Regions from separate parts of the Marinobacter sp. B-12 genome, predicted to be linked through region 2. Evidence: predicted binding sites of a transcription regulator. Region 2 holds the regulator's gene; the other holds the start of a gene.
What was found. The regulator sigma-54, encoded in region 2, starts transcription at its own class of promoters, with help from an activator protein. The targets are predictions, from matches to a motif close to ANTGGCATNNANNTTGCTNT.
Positions count from the first base shown of each region.

Region 1: a site for sigma-54 is predicted at 3,603-3,622, ahead of AC13D2_RS20170 (PEP-CTERM sorting domain-containing protein). Genes of this name have one in related genera too.

Region 1 covers NZ_JBSXOB010000064.1:291,769-300,542, reverse strand. The annotation lists gene AC13D2_RS20185 (MBL fold metallo-hydrolase) at 1-1,014, shown strand, start outside; gene AC13D2_RS20180 (YqaE/Pmp3 family membrane protein) at 1,023-1,181, opposite strand; gene AC13D2_RS20175 (succinylglutamate desuccinylase/aspartoacylase domain-containing protein) at 1,403-2,851, shown strand; gene AC13D2_RS20170 (PEP-CTERM sorting domain-containing protein) at 2,923-3,546, opposite strand; gene AC13D2_RS20165 (DMT family transporter) at 3,780-4,703, shown strand; gene AC13D2_RS20160 (carbohydrate-binding protein) at 4,751-5,290, shown strand; gene AC13D2_RS20155 (MalY/PatB family protein) at 5,296-6,468, opposite strand; gene AC13D2_RS20150 (AEC family transporter) at 6,676-7,563, shown strand; gene AC13D2_RS20145 (acyl-CoA dehydrogenase) at 7,703-8,774, shown strand, end outside.
Region 2 covers NZ_JBSXOB010000057.1:114,030-122,803, reverse strand. The annotation lists gene AC13D2_RS12140 (ATP-binding cassette domain-containing protein) at 1-117, opposite strand, end outside; gene AC13D2_RS12135 (KpsF/GutQ family sugar-phosphate isomerase) at 346-1,326, shown strand; gene AC13D2_RS12130 (KdsC family phosphatase) at 1,326-1,883, shown strand; gene lptC (LPS export ABC transporter periplasmic protein LptC) at 1,884-2,474, shown strand; gene lptA (lipopolysaccharide transport periplasmic protein LptA) at 2,569-3,090, shown strand; gene lptB (LPS export ABC transporter ATP-binding protein) at 3,068-3,793, shown strand; gene AC13D2_RS12110 (RNA polymerase factor sigma-54) at 3,946-5,472, shown strand; gene hpf (ribosome hibernation promoting factor) at 5,597-5,905, shown strand; gene ptsN (PTS IIA-like nitrogen regulatory protein PtsN) at 6,001-6,471, shown strand; gene rapZ (RNase adapter RapZ) at 6,500-7,381, shown strand; gene AC13D2_RS12090 (HPr family phosphocarrier protein) at 7,389-7,658, shown strand; gene mgtE (magnesium transporter) at 7,771-8,774, shown strand, end outside.

The DNA of each region.
Region 1 (8,774 bases), on a different contig from region 2:
GCGGATTTCGATACCACCGAGGCGCTGATGCGTTATGTTCACGCCAACCCACCAGAGCCCTATCCCAACCAACCCTGGCCCGCCGTAAAGAAAGGCAAAGTCAAAATGCTGGAACCGGGAGCGCCGGCCTATGACGAGGCCGTCAAACTGGACCCGGAAGGGGAAGGAACAACGCACGCAGACATCGTTCCCGGTGAGCCTGTAGAGGTGGCGGCAGGTGTGGTGAGGCTGACGGCGCCGAACCCCGGGATGATGACCGGCCCGGGCACCAATACCTACGTGCTCGGCCACAAACGCTTTACGGTGCTGGATCCAGGGCCGGCCGACACAACGCACATTGAGCGGATTCTGGAAATCACGGGAGGGGCGATTGATCAGATTGTGGTGACCCACACCCACCAGGACCACTCTCCCGCTACGGCAGCGTTGAAAGCCAGAACCGGGTGCCGGGTTTACGGCCAGCCCGCGCCCGCTGGGCCTGCTCAGGATCAGACGTTTGCGCCGGACGAGGAACCGATCGACGGGGACCTGATTACTACAGAAGCCGGCACGTTAAAAGCTCTGCACACCCCCGGACATGCCTCCAACCATCTTTGTTATCTGCTCCTGGAGCAGGAACTGCTATTCTCAGGCGACCACATCATGCAGGGCTCCACCGTGGTCATCAATCCGCCAGACGGTGACATGAAGGCCTACCTGGAGTCGTTGTACGACCTGCTGGCGGAATCCGTGCGTTATATAGCCCCTGCCCACGGTTTCCTGATGGCGCGTCCCGAGGCAATGATCGACTACCTCATCACCCACCGTCTGGCCCGCGAACACAAGGTAGTCAGGGCTCTGAAACAATTGGCGCCTGCCAGCCTGAAGGATCTGACCGCAAAGGCCTACGACGATGTTCCCACCGCCATCCATGGTGTTGCGGCCCGGTCGGCCCTGGCTCACCTGCTAAAACTGGAAGCGGATGGCCGGGCGCGGCGAAAAAGCGAAATCTGGCACACTACACCGCACATCTGATGGCCAGCCTATTTCTTCGCGATTATCCAGACAGCGTGCACGATGCCCGGAATATAACCGAGAATCGTCAACAGGATGTTGATCCAGAAGTGCTTGCCAATCCCCACCTGTAAAAAGACGCCCAACGGCGGTAACAAAATCGCAACCAGAACTCGCAAAAGATCCATACAGTTTATTCTCCATCAAATGTATAACGGGTACAGAACGGCAATCCACACCCTGTAACCTACTTGAATAGGTCATTTTGCGGAAAGACACAAAGACTTCATGAAAATGGCATTAAACCTTTGTCACAGCCGTATTCATGAAACAATGGGATCTCTATCCTTGTACCGCTTTCATAGACCGGACAACGGGCCCCAAACTGGCTGAAGACCCGAGAGGAATTATGCTGTATCGCTGGCTGACACATCTGTTTCGCGCTGGCTTGATATTTACCCTGACTGGTAGCCTTGTCTCCATACCTGCCGTCTACGCAAATAAGTCCGATAACTCCGACAACACAGAGGTGCTCGTCGCTGAACTTGCCGAAGACGAAAGCGTTGAGGATGTCGAGCATTCGGAACCCTTGCGCTCGTCTGAACCGAAAGCCGGTAACGGTAAAGCGGACACCGCGCAGAGATCCAATGAGAAGTCAGCCTCACAGGATAAAACACCGGATTCCACCGCCGAACCGGCCGTGGAAGAAGTGGCACCCAATGTTGATTTAAAGGAGGTGGCGCCGCCTCCAAAGCCCGCCGAACCCGCGGAGTCGGAACCTTCGGAGCCCAAGGAAACGGCTGACCAGAGCAAACCCACTGCCCAGGAAGCCGACGCCGCAACCGCAACCGATGAAAGCGGCGTGGAAGAGGCTGCCAAGGTGACGGAACCCCAAAAGGCCACCAGCCTGAAAATGCTGGGCTCTGAGGTTCTGCCAGGAACCTCAACCCGTCTGGCCTGGTCACCGGCCATCCAGATTGCCGGCCTTTCGCAACCAACCCCGGTTCTGGTGGTCAACGGGTCCAAACCCGGCCCAAACCTGTGTCTAACCGGTGCCGTTCACGGTGATGAACTCAACGGCATCGAAATCATCCGCCGCACAATGTACGACCTGGAACCGAACAAACTCTCGGGCCGGGTGATCGGCATCCCGATCGTCAACCTGCCGGGTTTCCAGCAGGGCAGCCGTTACCTGCCCGACCGTCGTGACCTCAATCGTCACTTCCCTGGCAGCACCGATGGCAGCCTGGCGGACCGGATTGCCCACTCGCTGTTCGAGAATGTGATCCGTCATTGCGACATGTTGGTGGATATCCATACCGGTTCTCTCAAGCGCACCAACCTGCCTCAACTGCGTGCGGACATGAATAACCCGGATGTAGCAGAACTCACCCGGGGATTCGATCGCATGGCGGTGGTACACAGTACGGGTACCACCGGCATGCTTCGACACGCCGCCGTCGAAGCCGGCATCCGGTCCGTCACCATGGAGGCGGGCGAATCACTTCGAATCCAGGAGCACCAGATCAAGGCCGGGGTGAACAGCCTCACCAGCCTGATGGACAAGGAAGGCATGATTTCAAGGATGTTCGTCTGGGGAGACCCGGAGCCGGTTTACTACGATTCCGAGTGGATACGGGCCGAACACGGGGGCATCCTGTTCAGCGAGACCAAACTGGGCGCCAAGGTAACTGAGGGGGAAATCCTGGGCTATGTGTCAGACCCCATCACCAACGCACAACACCCCATTCGCGCCAGTAGCAACGGCCGGATTATCGGCATGGCGGTAGATCAGGTGGTCATGGCCGGCTTTGCCGCCTACCACGTTGGTACGGAGGCGGAAGTTCCCGGAGAATAATAAACGGGGCCAGAGAATGCTCTGGCCCCGTTCCGTTGTTCGACGGTCTGGATACTACGAATCGCAACCAATCAGGCTGAACAAAGGCGTGCACGCATTCCCATGCCAAAAAGACCGATGCCCAGCAGGGCCAGGGTGCTTGGCTCGGGCACTTCACTGGCTTCCTTGACCAGCTTAATCTCAGCTTGCACCTTCGCACCGTGATTGCCTAATCCCCAGAACGTCCCCTCGTTAAATTCGGTGTCAGAAAGGCTGACTTCCAGAAGACCGTCGCCAAGCGCCCCGAAGACGAGTTGTAAAGGCGAACCCCAGCTAAGAATACCTCCCTGGAAAAAACCATCAATTCCAAAAAGCGGGTCAGGTGCAGTATCACCCGAAGTACTACCACCTACAGAACCACTCATGGTCTCCGGCGACGTAAAGTTGAAATCAACCGAAATAGGCTGCGGCGCAAGATCATCGTCATTCACAGCACCTTCAGGCGTCCAGATCTTGAACAGGTTGAAAGTCACGCTATCCCCCTCGTTCAAATCAAAGGTAAATGGGTTAGCCTCAAGGTCTGCAGAATCAACAACCAGCCCCGGATCCGAATCGTTCAGGTTTACCTGATAGCTGGCCGAAATCAACGCTGCATTTGCGAGTGCTGGCAGGCACAATGAAACCAGTAATGCAATGGTAAGTCTGAGGTGTCGCATAGGTGCTCCAATAGATATTAGCTAAATGTCCATTTTGGCTTACTGCCAAGTTAGTAAAAGCATAAATTAGGCCTTTGTTATTTTTATTTATATATAACAACAATATAAAATATGTTGAATGGCACAAAAGCAAGGCTATCATGTAAGAAATATCGACATACCCGCCACGACTTCGGCATCACTTCACTGTATCCTGACACCATCCGGGAGCCTTCATTCAGACGGGAGCTGGCGTGTCTTCAGAAACATCTAAACCATTATGGCTGGCCTACACCGGCCTGGTCCTGACCCCGCTGTTCTGGGCCGGCAATGCCGTGGTGGCCAAAAGCGTGGTTGGCGAGATTCCTCCACTGTCCATGTCCTTCTGGCGCTGGGTGATCGCCCTGACAATACTCCTGCCCTTCGGGCTACCGGGGGTGTGGCGTCAGCGCCAGGTCATTCGCCAACATCGGCTGTCGATACTGGCACTGTCTACCTTTAGCGTGGCCGCCTTTAACTCGCTGCTTTATTTTGCCGCGGTGACCACCACGGCCACCAATATCGCGCTGATCAACGCCACCATCCCTATCATGGTGGCGCTATTGGCCTGGGTACTGCTTGGCGATCGCACACGCCCCATACAGGCTCTCGGAATCGCGCTGGCGGTACTGGGTATCCTGGCGGTTGTGGCAAGGGGGGACCTCTCGGTACTGACCGGTTTGCGGGCACAACCCGGTGATCTGATCATGGTACTGGCGGTATCCAGTTGGGGCCTGTTCTCAGTACTGCTTCGCCGCCAGGCGGTGCCATTGCCACCACTGACCTTCCTGACTGTCCAGATCGCCTGCGGTACCATGGTGATCTTGCCGTTTTTCCTGGTGGACCTGCTGTTCTTCTCGGGTGGATTCGAGCTGAACGCATCTACCGCCCTGCCCATGATGTATTTTGCGATTTTCCCCGGTATTCTGGCTTACGCGTTCTGGAATCATGGGGTGCTTCGGATCGGTCCTGCAAAAGCGGCCATCTTCATGTACCTCACTCCGGTTTTTGCGTCGGTGATGGCGGGCATTTTCCTCGGAGAACGCCTGGGCCTGTTCCATATCATTGGTGGTCTCCTGATTCTGGCCGGACTGTTCCTGGCAACTCGAACCACCGAACTTCGCCGCAAATACCGTTGAGCACCCAACAACAAATATCGACAAGGCAGACATTCATGGTCAATGGCATGACAAGGCCGTTCAAATGGGCCGGCGCACTGATATTATCGGCTTTCAGCACCACAACGTTTGCCGCTCCCTGCGACCCCGAGGAAAATACCTGGATGCCGAGCCGTTATTACCCGCCGGGACAGACGGTGTTTTACCAGGGCGACTGGTACCAATCCCGCGAACTCCACGAGGGTAAAACACCGGGTGCGGATTTCGAATGGAAAAGACGGGCGTCAGCGCCGGATTGCGACGTCAGTCGTGCTGACAGCAACGTCCCTGAGAGCAAATCGGAAGGTAGGGTGAACCGTCAGCCGCAGGCACCGACCGATTCCGGCCAATCGCCCGTAAAAGCGCCCAACGAGCACCGACAGACCTGCGAAGAAACCAGGCGATGGAGCTTTGGCGGCAGCTACACCGTGGGCCAGATGGCCGTGCACGAAGGGCAGACTTACCGCGCCATCCGCCCCAGCAACGGCCAGATGCCAGGCATGAGTCAGCCGCCTCACTGGCAGCCGGTGGACGATCCCTGCAACAACGACGCTAAAGACGCCAACTGATCCGGTTATTTATTCAGCGCCTGCCGGATCTGCTCCAGGGCCGTTTCCAGAACCCGACGCGGACAACCAATATTCATGCGCATGAACCCGCTACCGGGCTCACCGAAGGTGATGCCCGGGTTCATGCCAATACCCGCTTCCTGAACAAAGAACCGTTTCAGTTCCGCGTCTCCCATGCCCAATGCCCGGCAGTCCAGCCACAATAAATAAGTGCCCTCCGGCTCTGTTACCCGGATAGCCGGCAGATGTTGGCGGATATAATCCATCACCCTGTCACGATTGCCTTGCAGGTAGATCATGAGTTCGTCCAGCCACGGGCCACCATGGCGATACCCTGCCTCGAAGCCGGCGATACTGAACGGATTGCACTGGTTCATGTGCATGGCGTCAAAGACGTCTTTCAATAACTTGCGATGCTCCGCATTCCTCACCACCAGCGCCGACAGGCCCAGACCGGGCATATTGAAGGATTTACTGGGCGCTACGGTTGTGATCAGGGCATGTTCTTCATCGGCCAGCTTCGCCAGCACATGATGGGAAGGTTTGTCCGGGTAGGTGAGGTCACAATGAATCTCATCCGACAGCACCACCAGGTTGTGGCGCCTGGCGATGGCCAATACCGCCCTGAGTTCGTTTTCAGTCCACACCCTTCCCACCGGGTTGTGAGGCGAGCACAGCAGCAACACCCTGGCGTCGCCCCGTGCTGCACAGGCCTCAAGGTGCTCGAGATTCATCTGATAACGGCCATCCACCTGTTCCAGCGGGTTTTCAATCACCACACGTCCGGTTTTTTGAATGGCGCTGAAAAAAGGCGGGTAAACCGGAGGCTGTATAATCACCCCTTCGCCTTCGCCGGCAAACGCCAGTGCCGCAGCGTGCAGAGAAGGCACTACTCCCGGGGCCATCATTAGCCAGTCCCGCTCAATGACCCAGCCATGCCGATGTTCAAACCAGTCGATAACCGACCGGTACAGGCTTCCCGGAAACAGTGTATAGCCGTATACCGGATGCCTTGCCCGTTCTTCCAGAGCCTTGATCACCGCTTCCGGCGCAGGAAAGTCCATATCCGCCACCCACAGGGGAATAACGTCATCTCTGCCGAATACCGCTTTGCGGGCATCAAACTTCACTGAACAGGTGCGTTCCCGCTGGACAGGCTGGTCAAAGGTCTTGGGCACGAGTGGCTCTCCGCTGGAATGGTAAGTTGGGCAAGGTCATTCTGTGGCAGTCTTTGCAATTCGTGCAAGCCGGGCGCCGTTCCTCCGGCTCATTGGGGGGGGTTATCATTGGTCGCAGGGGCACAGGTTTTACTTGCCTGGAACCCAGGTATAATTGCGAACCTAACGAGTTATTTGCTTATCCTGATCGACCCTCGGAGCTCCTGAATGCTTGCCCAGATCCTGTCCACGATGTTGCCGGTCTTTCTGATCGCCGGTTGTGGTGCCCTTTACGGCCGATATCGCACTCCAGACATCAAAGGCTTGAACACCCTCAATATGGAGCTGTTCGTTCCCATGCTGGTGTTCGCGGTTCTGGCCGATCAACAGGCTCCGCTTCAGGATTACACCAGCCTGGCTCTGGCGGCAACCGTGGTCGTTCTGGGTTCCGGCATCGTCCTCTATCCGCTGGCCAGGATTCTGAACCTGAACCTTAAAACCTTCCTGCCGCCGATGATGTTCAACAATTCCGGCAACATGGGCATTCCCGTACTGGTATTTGCGTTCGGCGAGGCAGCCCTGCCCGCCGCCGTTGTCCTATTTGTCGTGGAAATGCTGCTGCACTTTACCGTGGGCATCTACATGCTGGACCCGCACACGTCGATCATCAGACGGCTTCGCATACCCGTTATTGCGGCAAGCATCGCCGGCCTTACCGTCAACTTCGGTGGCGTACCCATGCCACAATGGCTGCTGGAAACCCTGAATATGCTAGGCGGAGTGTGTATCCCGCTCATGCTCTTTACTCTCGGTGTCCGCATGCTGGACGTGGATTTCAGCGACTGGAAACTCGGGGTTCTGGGCGCTATTTCCGCGCCCGCATCCGGGTTGATTCTTGCCTGGCCAATGATAGCGATTCTGGATCTACCGGGCCTGCAGGTAGCTGCTTTGTGGGTCTTCGCCGCCATGCCCTCTGCTGTGTTGAACTACATGCTGGCGGAGCAGTATCAACAGGAACCTCACAAAGTAGCGTCACTGGTGCTTATGAGTAACCTCGGAAGCCTTGTGGTGATGCCGATTGTGCTCGGCCTGGTCTTTACAGCCGGCTATGTATGAACCGCTTCAGATAACGATCAATGTCGGAATCCTCGCCGATGCGTCAAGATCACTAACGCAAGCGCTTGCAACCTCTCTGGCTTTGGCCGAAGGTAAGAACGATTCAGGTTGAATTTCTTCTCGATATGGAGATCCGCCCATGAGTGTTCTGCTTCTGCTGATCAGTGCGCTGGTACTGATCTACCTTGGCATCGGCGGCACCACTGCCGCCGCCGTACTTGTGATTGCAACGGTCGTCGGGCTGTTTCAGGATGGCTGGCACATCCTCAGTATACTGTTTGGTGGCGGACTGCTTGCCCTCAGCCTGGTGCTGGTGCTGCCAGGTGACCTGCGGCGCGAGAAGCTCAGCGCTCCGCTACTGAGTTGGGTGCGTGGCCGGCTCCCGAAACTCTCGGATACCGAGGCCGAAGCACTGCGTTCGGGAACTGTAGACTGGGATGGCGAGCTTTTCTCCGGGCAACCCAAGTGGTCGAAACTGCTCGACGCCAAACCGGCCCACCTCTCCAGTGAAGAACAGGCGTTCCTCGACGGGCCCGTCGAAAAGCTTTGCGGCATGCTGGATGACTGGAAAATCACCCACGAAGACTACGATCTGCCCAACAAGGTCTGGAAATTCATTCGCGAGAACGGTTTCTTCGGGTTGATAATTCCCAAGGAGCAGGGCGGCAAAGGTTTTTCCCACACCGCTCACTCCGAAATCGTGATGAAGATTTCCACCCGCAGCGTATCCGCCGCCGTGACCGTGATGGTGCCCAACTCGCTTGGCCCGGGCGAATTGCTGATGGAATACGGCACCGATACCCAGAAGGAACATTACCTGCCGCGACTGGCCGGCGGCGAGGAAATCCCCTGCTTTGCACTGACGTCTCCGGTCGCCGGTTCCGACGCCGGAGCCATCCCGGACAAAGGCATCGTCTGCAAGGGTCAGTGGAATGGCGAGGAAGTTCTGGGCCTGAAAGTTACCTGGAACAAACGCTACATAACCCTGGCACCGGTGGCGACGCTGATTGGCCTGGCCATCAAGGTGTATGACCCGGACAAACTGTTGGGCGACTCTGACGACATCGGCGTTACCTGCGTGATGGTTCCACAGGACCTTGAAGGGGTTCACTCGGGCGCCCGTCACCTGCCAATGAACACCGTGTTCATGAACGGTCCGACCTGGGGTAATGACGTTTTTATCCCCATGGATCAGGTGATTGGCGGTCAGG
Region 2 (8,774 bases):
CCCCATGATGGCGGTAATCTTGCCGCGGGGAATGTCCAGGCTGACGCCATCAAAGATACGGCGATTTCCGCGAGTGAAAACCACGTCTCTCAATTCAATGTAGGGGGATGTGTCCATACCTGCTTCCAAAACCGCCCGGGTGTCGGGGAGCCCGCATTCCCAGCCTTTAATGAGTGCGCTACATTATGTCAACCTGCCGTGAACCTCAATCCATCCTTCACAAAATGAACTGATGTCAATGATCAGTTTTTACTGAACGTCTTGTCAGGAAGGGCAGTCACAGCTATTGAAGTGATATACTTTTGCCACGATGAAAAGCATCAACATTTCGAACCCGGAAGCCAGATGAACACCGAGACCAGCCAGACCTTCAGAGAATCCGCCCTGCGAGCCATCGAGATCGAGCGTGAAGCCATCCACGCCCTGACCGACCGGATTGATGACCATTTCGTTCGCGCCTGCGAAGCTATCATGGCGTGTAAGGGGCGTGTTGTCGTGACCGGCATGGGAAAATCCGGCCATATCGGTAACAAAATCGCCGCCACCCTCGCCAGCACTGGTACGCCATCGTTCTTCGTACACCCCGGCGAAGCCAGTCACGGTGACCTGGGTATGATCACCAGCCAGGACGTGGTGCTGGGCATCTCCAACAGCGGTAACACCAGCGAAGTGTTGACTATTTTGCCGTTAATCAAGCGTATGGGAGCTCCGCTGATCAGCATGACCGGCAACGGGAACTCCATCCTGGCACGGGAGGCCGTTGCCAACCTGGACATCAGCGTTGCCCAGGAAGCCTGTCCCCTTGGACTGGCCCCCACCTCAAGCACCACTGCCACTCTGGTGATGGGCGATGCCCTGGCCGTGGCGCTGCTTGAAGCCCGTGGATTCAGCACCGAAGACTTTGCGCTTTCACACCCCGGCGGCAGCCTGGGCCGCAGGTTACTACTGCGTGTCACCGATATTATGCACACCGGGGACCGTATCCCCCGCGTGCAGGAAGGTACCACCCTCAGTGGCGCGCTGCTGGAGATTTCCCGCAAGGGCCTGGGTATGACGACGGTCATCAATGCCGGGGGCGACCTGGTCGGCGTGTTCACGGACGGTGACCTGCGCCGCACCCTGGACCGTTCAGTGGACATTCACAACACGCCGATTGCCGAGGTCATGACCCGCAACGGGCGTGTGATCCACGATGACCAACTGGCCGCCGAGGCACTGAACATGATGGAAGAGCTGAAGATCAACGCCCTGCCCGTCATCAATCGCGACGGCAAACTGACCGGCGCTATCAACATGCACGACCTGTTGCGGGCGGGAGTGATCTGATGGCCGACACTCTGCGCCCTCAATGGCCAGCGGAGCTGATCGAAAAAGCCGCTGCCATTCGCCTGCTGGCCCTGGATGTGGACGGCATCATGACCGACGGCACTCTGCTGTTCAGCGCTTCAGGCGATGAGATGAAAGGGTTCAACATTCTTGACGGCCTGGGCATCAAACAGGTCATGGCTGCTGGCATCAACGTTGCTGTCATTACCGGACGGCGATCGCCACTGACAGAAAAACGCATGAATGACCTCGGCATCCCGCACCTGATGCAAGGCCGCGAAGACAAGAAAGTCGCCCTGCGGGAACTGGCTGCACAGCTGGAGATCGCGCCACACCAGATTGCCTACATGGGCGACGACCTGCCGGACCTGCCCGCGATCCGTTACGCCGGGCTGGGTATAACAGTACCCAACGGCTACTGGCTGGTGCGCCAGCACGCGGATTTTTGCACGTCGGTCGCGGGGGGTAGCGGCGCAGTCCGTGAAGCCTGTGAACTGCTGCTCTGCGCCTGCGGGCAGCTCAATGCCAGCCTGCAACCCTATCTGGAGCAGGACTGAATGGCCGCCGAAGCCCTCTATGCAAGATCCTGGGTACGAACCCTGGGACTGGCTGTCACGATAGTGGCGCTGTTTTTCCTGCTCTGGCAAAGTGACGAGTCATCAGAGCCTGTGGACGCCGCCGCGCTGAGAGGAAAATCGGAGCCGGACGGTTTCGTGGTCAATGGTCGCTACCTGTCTTTCGATGAGACCGGGCAGCTTACCGCACAGTTCGAAAGCCCGCGTATTGAGCAATTCGAGGCCCGCAACGAGACCATCATGGAATCGCCGAATGCGACGCTCTACGGCGAACCCGGCAACGCACCCTGGCAAGTCCAGGCCAACAAAGGCCAATTCATGGAAGCTGACGACCTGGTCCACCTGACCGGGGATGTCCGGGTGTCCCAGCAAGCCGAGGGGGGGCGCCCACTGACATTAACCACGTCGACGCTGACACTGGATAACGCAGAGCGTACTGTGTACACAGACGCCCCGGTGGAACTGACCGACTCGTTCAGCCTGACCCGCGCAACCGGCATGAAGGCCTGGATTGATGACCGAATCCTCGAACTCGACTCTCAAGTGGAAGGACGCTATGAGCCTGGCAAGTAAATTCATGCCCCATCCTCACCGCAAGGGACACCAATCGGTTGCTTCGCGCCCGTTGCTCTCAGCGATTGTTCTGGCACTGACACTCACCGCTGGCATGCCATACGCCGCGGCCTTTGACCTGGAGTCCGATCAACCCATCACGGTCAACGCCGACAACGCGCGGCTCGACGAAGGCCAGGGCATTGCAACCTATACCGGTTCCGTTGAAATGAGTCAGGGCGATGCCAACCTCATGGCGGACAAGGTTGTACTCCACCGGGACGGAAATGGCGTCAGTCGCATTGAAGCCACCGGTACCCCGGCACGCTACCGCCAGCCCGCCATGGAAGGCCAGGGCGAAACCGACGCGCGCGCCCTGACGATCACCTGGTCCGCCTCGGACAATCGGGTCACTTTTAAACACGAAGCCGTCATCGAACAGGGTGGCAACCTGTTCCGCGGCAATATCATTCACTATGATAGCGCCGAACGTGTTGTGACGGCGGAAGGCTCCGCCGATCAGGGCGATGGCAGCGGTCGGGTCGAGATGGTGATACAGCCACGCGGCAATCCCGACAACAATCCAGACAACAACTCCGGCGAACAGGATACCGATGGCAGTTCTCAGGGCCAGTAACCTGGCAAAAAGCTACAAGCAGAAGAAGGTCGTCATCGACGTTTCCCTGGAAATTCGCAGCGGCGAGATAGTCGGCCTGCTTGGACCCAATGGCGCCGGCAAAACGACGTGTTTCTACATGATTGTTGGTCTGGTTCCCTCCGACAACGGTCGCATCACCATCGACAATCAGGACATAACGCCCCTGCCCATGCACGGCCGCGCCCGGAAGGGAATCGGGTACCTGCCCCAGGAAGCATCGGTGTTCCGCAAGCTCACCGTGCGCGACAACATACTGGCCATCCTGGAAACCCGTCGCGAACTCAAGCGCACTGACCGGGAGACCAAGCTGGAGGAATTGCTTGAAGAGTTTCACATCACCCACATCCGCGATAGCGTCGGCATGGCCCTGTCAGGGGGCGAGCGACGACGGGTGGAAATTGCCCGCGCACTGGCGATGGAGCCGGCATTCATCCTGCTGGACGAGCCCTTCGCTGGGGTCGATCCCATCTCAGTGAGCGACATCAAGCAGATCATCCGGCACCTGCGGGACAAGGGCATCGGCGTACTGATCACCGACCACAATGTGCGGGAAACCCTCGATATCTGCGAGAATGCCTACATTGTCAGTGGCGGCCACATTATTGCCTCTGGCAACTCGGACGATATACTGGCCAACCAGCAGGTCAAGGAAGTGTATCTGGGCAACGAGTTTCGCCTGTAGTACACTCGGCAAAGAACTTGCTTGGTGCGGCAAGTAGCCAGCATACAAAGAGTTTTTGTGCAACCCCGGCTCCAGAGCGCGCCCGAGTGACATAAAGAGAGAGCCTGAGTGACGGAAGAGAGAGACCGAGTGACGGATCCTGAACCATGGTTATGAAAGCCTCATTACAGTTAAAGCTGGGCCAAAGCCTGACCATGACGCCCCAGCTGCAACAGGCTATCAGGCTTCTGCAGCTCTCCACCCTGGACCTCCAGCAGGAAATCCAGCAGGCGTTGGAATCCAACCCGATGCTGGAAACCTCGGAAGACGACGATAATCAGAATCCGGAATCCACGGACAGTGACAACGAGTCCTCTGAAACAGCGTCAACCGAGGAATCCAACACTACCTCCGACACCGCAACGGATTGGGACGAATCCGAAAACGGACCTGACTGGTCATCAGAAACAGACAGCCCCGACACCATTCCTGACGACCTTCCCGTCGACACCGCCTGGGATGACATTTATCAGTCCGCTCCAGCTTCAGCAGCCCGTAACGACGACGAAAACGACAACGACTTCGAAACCCGCAATTCCCCCACTGAAACGCTTCAGGACCACCTGGAATGGCAGTTGAACCTGACGCCCATGAGCGAGCGGGATCAGGCCATTGCCCACGCGCTGATGGATGCGGTTGATAACCACGGCTACCTGACGTCCCCGCTTGAGGAAATTCACTCAGGTATGGTGGACGAATCCGATGAAGACCCGCTGGAACTGGACGAAGTGCAAGCCGTTCTTCACCGTCTGCAGCACTTCGACCCACCGGGTGTGTTCGCCCGCGATCTGCAGGAATGTCTGCTGATCCAACTGAACCAACTGCCCCCGGAGACGCCCTGGCTGGCTCAGGCCCGACTGGTGATTACCCACTACATAAACCTGCTGGGTAACCGTGATTACGCCCAACTGTTACGTCGCAGCCGCCTGAAGGAAGAACAGCTACGGGATGTGCTGGCCCTTATTACCGGACTGAATCCGCGCCCTGGCGACACTCTGGACCAGGCCGAGCCGGACTACGTCATTCCCGATGTGATCGTGCGCAAACACAATGAGCGCTGGCGCGTGGAACTGAATCCTGAAATTGCACCACGCATTCGTGTGAATGCAAGCTATGCTTCTCTTATAAAGCGGGCGGACAGCAGTGCCGACAACACCTACCTGCGGGACCAGTTGCAGGAGGCAAAGTGGTTCATCAAGAGCCTGCAAAGCCGTAACGAAACCCTGCTCAAGGTGGCCACACGTATTGTCGAGCACCAGCAGGGGTTCCTGGATCATGGCGAGGAAGCCATGAAACCATTGATTCTTTCTGATATTGCCCAGGCGGTGGAAATGCATGAGTCGACCATTTCGCGGGTCACCACCCAAAAATACATGCACACACCGCGGGGCATATTTGAGCTTAAGTATTTTTTCTCAAGCCATGTCAGTACCGACGAGGGTGGAGAGTGCTCATCCACAGCAATCCGCGCAATGATCAAAAAGCTGATTGCAACGGAAACTCCGAAAAAGCCATTGAGCGATAGCAAAATTGCAGCCATGCTAGGAGACCAGGGTATCAAAGTGGCTCGCCGAACCGTGGCCAAGTATCGCGAGGCAATGCACATTCCTCCATCCAACGAGCGAAAGCGACTGGTGTAGAAAGCGTCTGCTCCCGGCCTCACGGGGAGAGCCCTTTCCTGAAAGTATACCGCCTGCAGCATAACGCTGTGGCACACAGCCGGCATCCTGACGGGTGCCGGTAAGCTGAAAACAGGAGAAGCCTATGCAACTCAATATTTCAGGCCATCACGTAGAACTGACTCCCGCACTGAAAGATTACGTATCAGGCAAATTTGAAAAGCTTGAGCGGCACTTCGACCACATCAGCAATTGCCAGGTTACCCTTGAGGTGGAAAAAGTGCGCCAGATGGCGGAAGCTACGCTTCACGTGATAGGTGGTGAGATTCACGCAAAGGCCGAAAACAGCGATATGTACGCTGCCATTGATGGATTGGTAGATAAGCTGGACAGGCAGATCCTGAAGCACAAGGAAAAGAACGTAGACCGGATGCATGGGAACGGCGCCCGCTAGGACGAAGCCCCCTGCATGACAGTTAATCGAGCTGCGGCACTGGCTAACCAGGCAACACGTGCCGCAGCCTTTTTTTACGGAACTGCAGTCGATTCATGACCGACACATCCTTGACTATCGAGAACATTCTCGCGCCGGAGCTGACCCTTTGCAGGGTGCCTGCCTCCAGCAAAAAGCGGGTTATGGAAACCATTGCCGAGCAGATCCAGAAGCACGACTCTCTGCTCAGCGACACCCAGATATTCACCAACCTGGTCGCGCGGGAGCGGCTGGGGAGCACCGGTATCGGACAGGGCATCGCGATCCCCCACTGTCGACTGGAAGGGTTGGATCACGTGGTCGGCGTCTTGCTGACGCTGGACGAAGGCGTTGCGTTCGACGCCATCGACAACCAGCCGGTGGACCTCGTCTTCACCTTGATTGTCCCCAAGGAAGCCACCAGCGAGCATCTTGAGCTTTTGAGTCAACTTGCCGAAAAGTTCAACGAGCGCGCATTCTGCGACCAGCTGCGTCAGTGCACCGACGCAGACTCTCTCTATCGCCGGATGACAGCCGAGACAAGCTGAACAATTCCACATCCGAGGTGAACGGGCTATGAAACTAATCATCGTCAGTGGTCGATCGGGTTCCGGGAAAAGTACCGCGTTACACGTTCTGGAAGACCTGGGCTATTACTGCATCGACAACCTGCCTATCGGCCTGTTGTTCCCTCTGACACAGGAGGCCACCAACCAGAACTCTCCTGGCCGGCTGGGAAAGATGGCTGTCAGCATCGACGCCCGCAACCTCTCCGGGGAGCTGAGCAACTTCGAGGATATCTACCGCAGCCTTCAGGATACCGGCGTAACCATCGAGATCATCTATCTCGACGCCGATGAACAGTCTCTGTTGCAGCGCTTCCATGCCACGCGCCGGAAGCACCCACTGAGTGATGACAAAACCTCCCTTCGGGAGGCCATTGGCAACGAAAAAAAACTTCTGGAGCCCCTGTCAAAGCTGGCCGATCTTTACATCGACACCACGGGACTGTCCATGTACGAGCTCCGGGATATGGTGAAGCAACGGGTCGCGGGAAGGCGCCATCAGGAACTGGCGCTGCTATTCCAGTCGTTCGGGTTCAAGCACGGCGTGCCACTGGATTCGGACTATGTGTTCGATGTGCGCTGCCTGCCCAATCCCTACTGGGACACCAGCCTTCGGCAGTTCGTGGGCACCGATCAGCCGGTCATCGATTTCCTGGAAAAGGAGCCGTTGAGCCGCAAGATGGTCGAAGACCTGACCCAATTCCTGGAAAACTGGCTACCATCGTTTGCAGACAGCAACCGCAGCTATATGACCATATCCATCGGCTGCACCGGTGGCCAGCATCGCTCGGTTTATATCTGCGATCAGCTCGGCCGCTATTTCTCGGGCAAATACAGCAACGTGCAGGTTCGCCACACCGAGCTGCCCCACCTGCAAAGCAGGGACAGCTGAACCGCCTATGATCCGCCGCCCCATTACCATTATCAACAAACTCGGGCTCCATGCCCGAGCGGCGGCCAAACTGGTTGCCAAGGCATCTGAGTTCGACAGCAGTATTCAAATCAGCCGCAAAGGGAGACAGGTGGACGCCAAAAGCATCATGCCGGTAATGATGCTCGCCGCCAGCCAGGGGACAGAGGTAGAGCTGATTGTGGACGGTCCGGATGAATCCGACGCTGTCGACGCATTGGTTACGCTGATCAATGATTACTTCGGGGAAGGCGAATAACCAGCTCCACACTGGACATACGTGCCGGTCTACGGCATTCACCTACAACTCTTCCTCACCTATGTTGCCTAACTCCGCTATAATACGAGGGTTTTCTGACTGTGGGTGATCCATGACCGATATTCTGGAGAAAAGCCAGGCGCGCCAACGTCTTCGCTCCCTGAGCGAAGCACTGGACAGTGGCGCCCTGAAACAGGTCGCCCGCATCCTGAATGGCGGCCTTAGCCCCAGTGACATCGCCCACCTGCTGGAATCATCGCCACCCCGCCAGCGCGCCCTGCTCTGGAACCTGGTCGACAAGCAGCTTGAAGGCGAAGTCCTCCAGTATCTGAACGACGATATCCGAGGTTACTTCCTGAGCCAGCTAAACGCTCAGGAACTCGCTGACATCATCGAGGATTTCGAGTCGGACGATCTTGCCGACTTACTGCAACAATTGCCCGACACGGTGATCCAGGAAGTCCTGGACACCATGGACGAGCAGGACCGTCAACGCGTCGAAGAAGTCCTCTCCTACCCGGAAGACACCGCCGGCGGCCTGATGAACACGGACACCATTACGGTGCGACCGGACATCAGCATCGACGTGGTTCTGCGCTACCTGCGTCGTCATCGCAATCTGCCGCCGATGACGGACAGCCTTATCGTGGTCAGCCGACGCGACGAGTTCATCGGCATGCTGCCGATCACCAAAATGCTGGTATCCAATCCAGCGGCAACGGTGCGGGAAGTGATGGACACGGACATTGAAGCGATACCGGTCACGCTGTCCGACACCAAGGTGGCGACCCTGTTCGAACGTTACGACTTGATCTCAGCACCCGTGGTCAGTGAGGAAGGCCGACTCTTGGGCCGAATCACCATCGATGACGTGGTTGACGTAATCCGTGAGGATGCCGATCACTCACTGATGAGCATGGCCGGTCTCGATGAGGACGAAGACACCTTCGCTCCCATCCTGAAGACCACCCGACGTCGGGCGGTATGGCTAGGCATCAATCTGCTCACGGCCTTTACCGCCTCCGCCGTGATCGGCCTGTTTGAGGCAACCATCGAGAAAGTGGTGGCTCTGGCAGTATTGATGCCCATCGTGGCTTCCATGGGCGGCATTGCCGG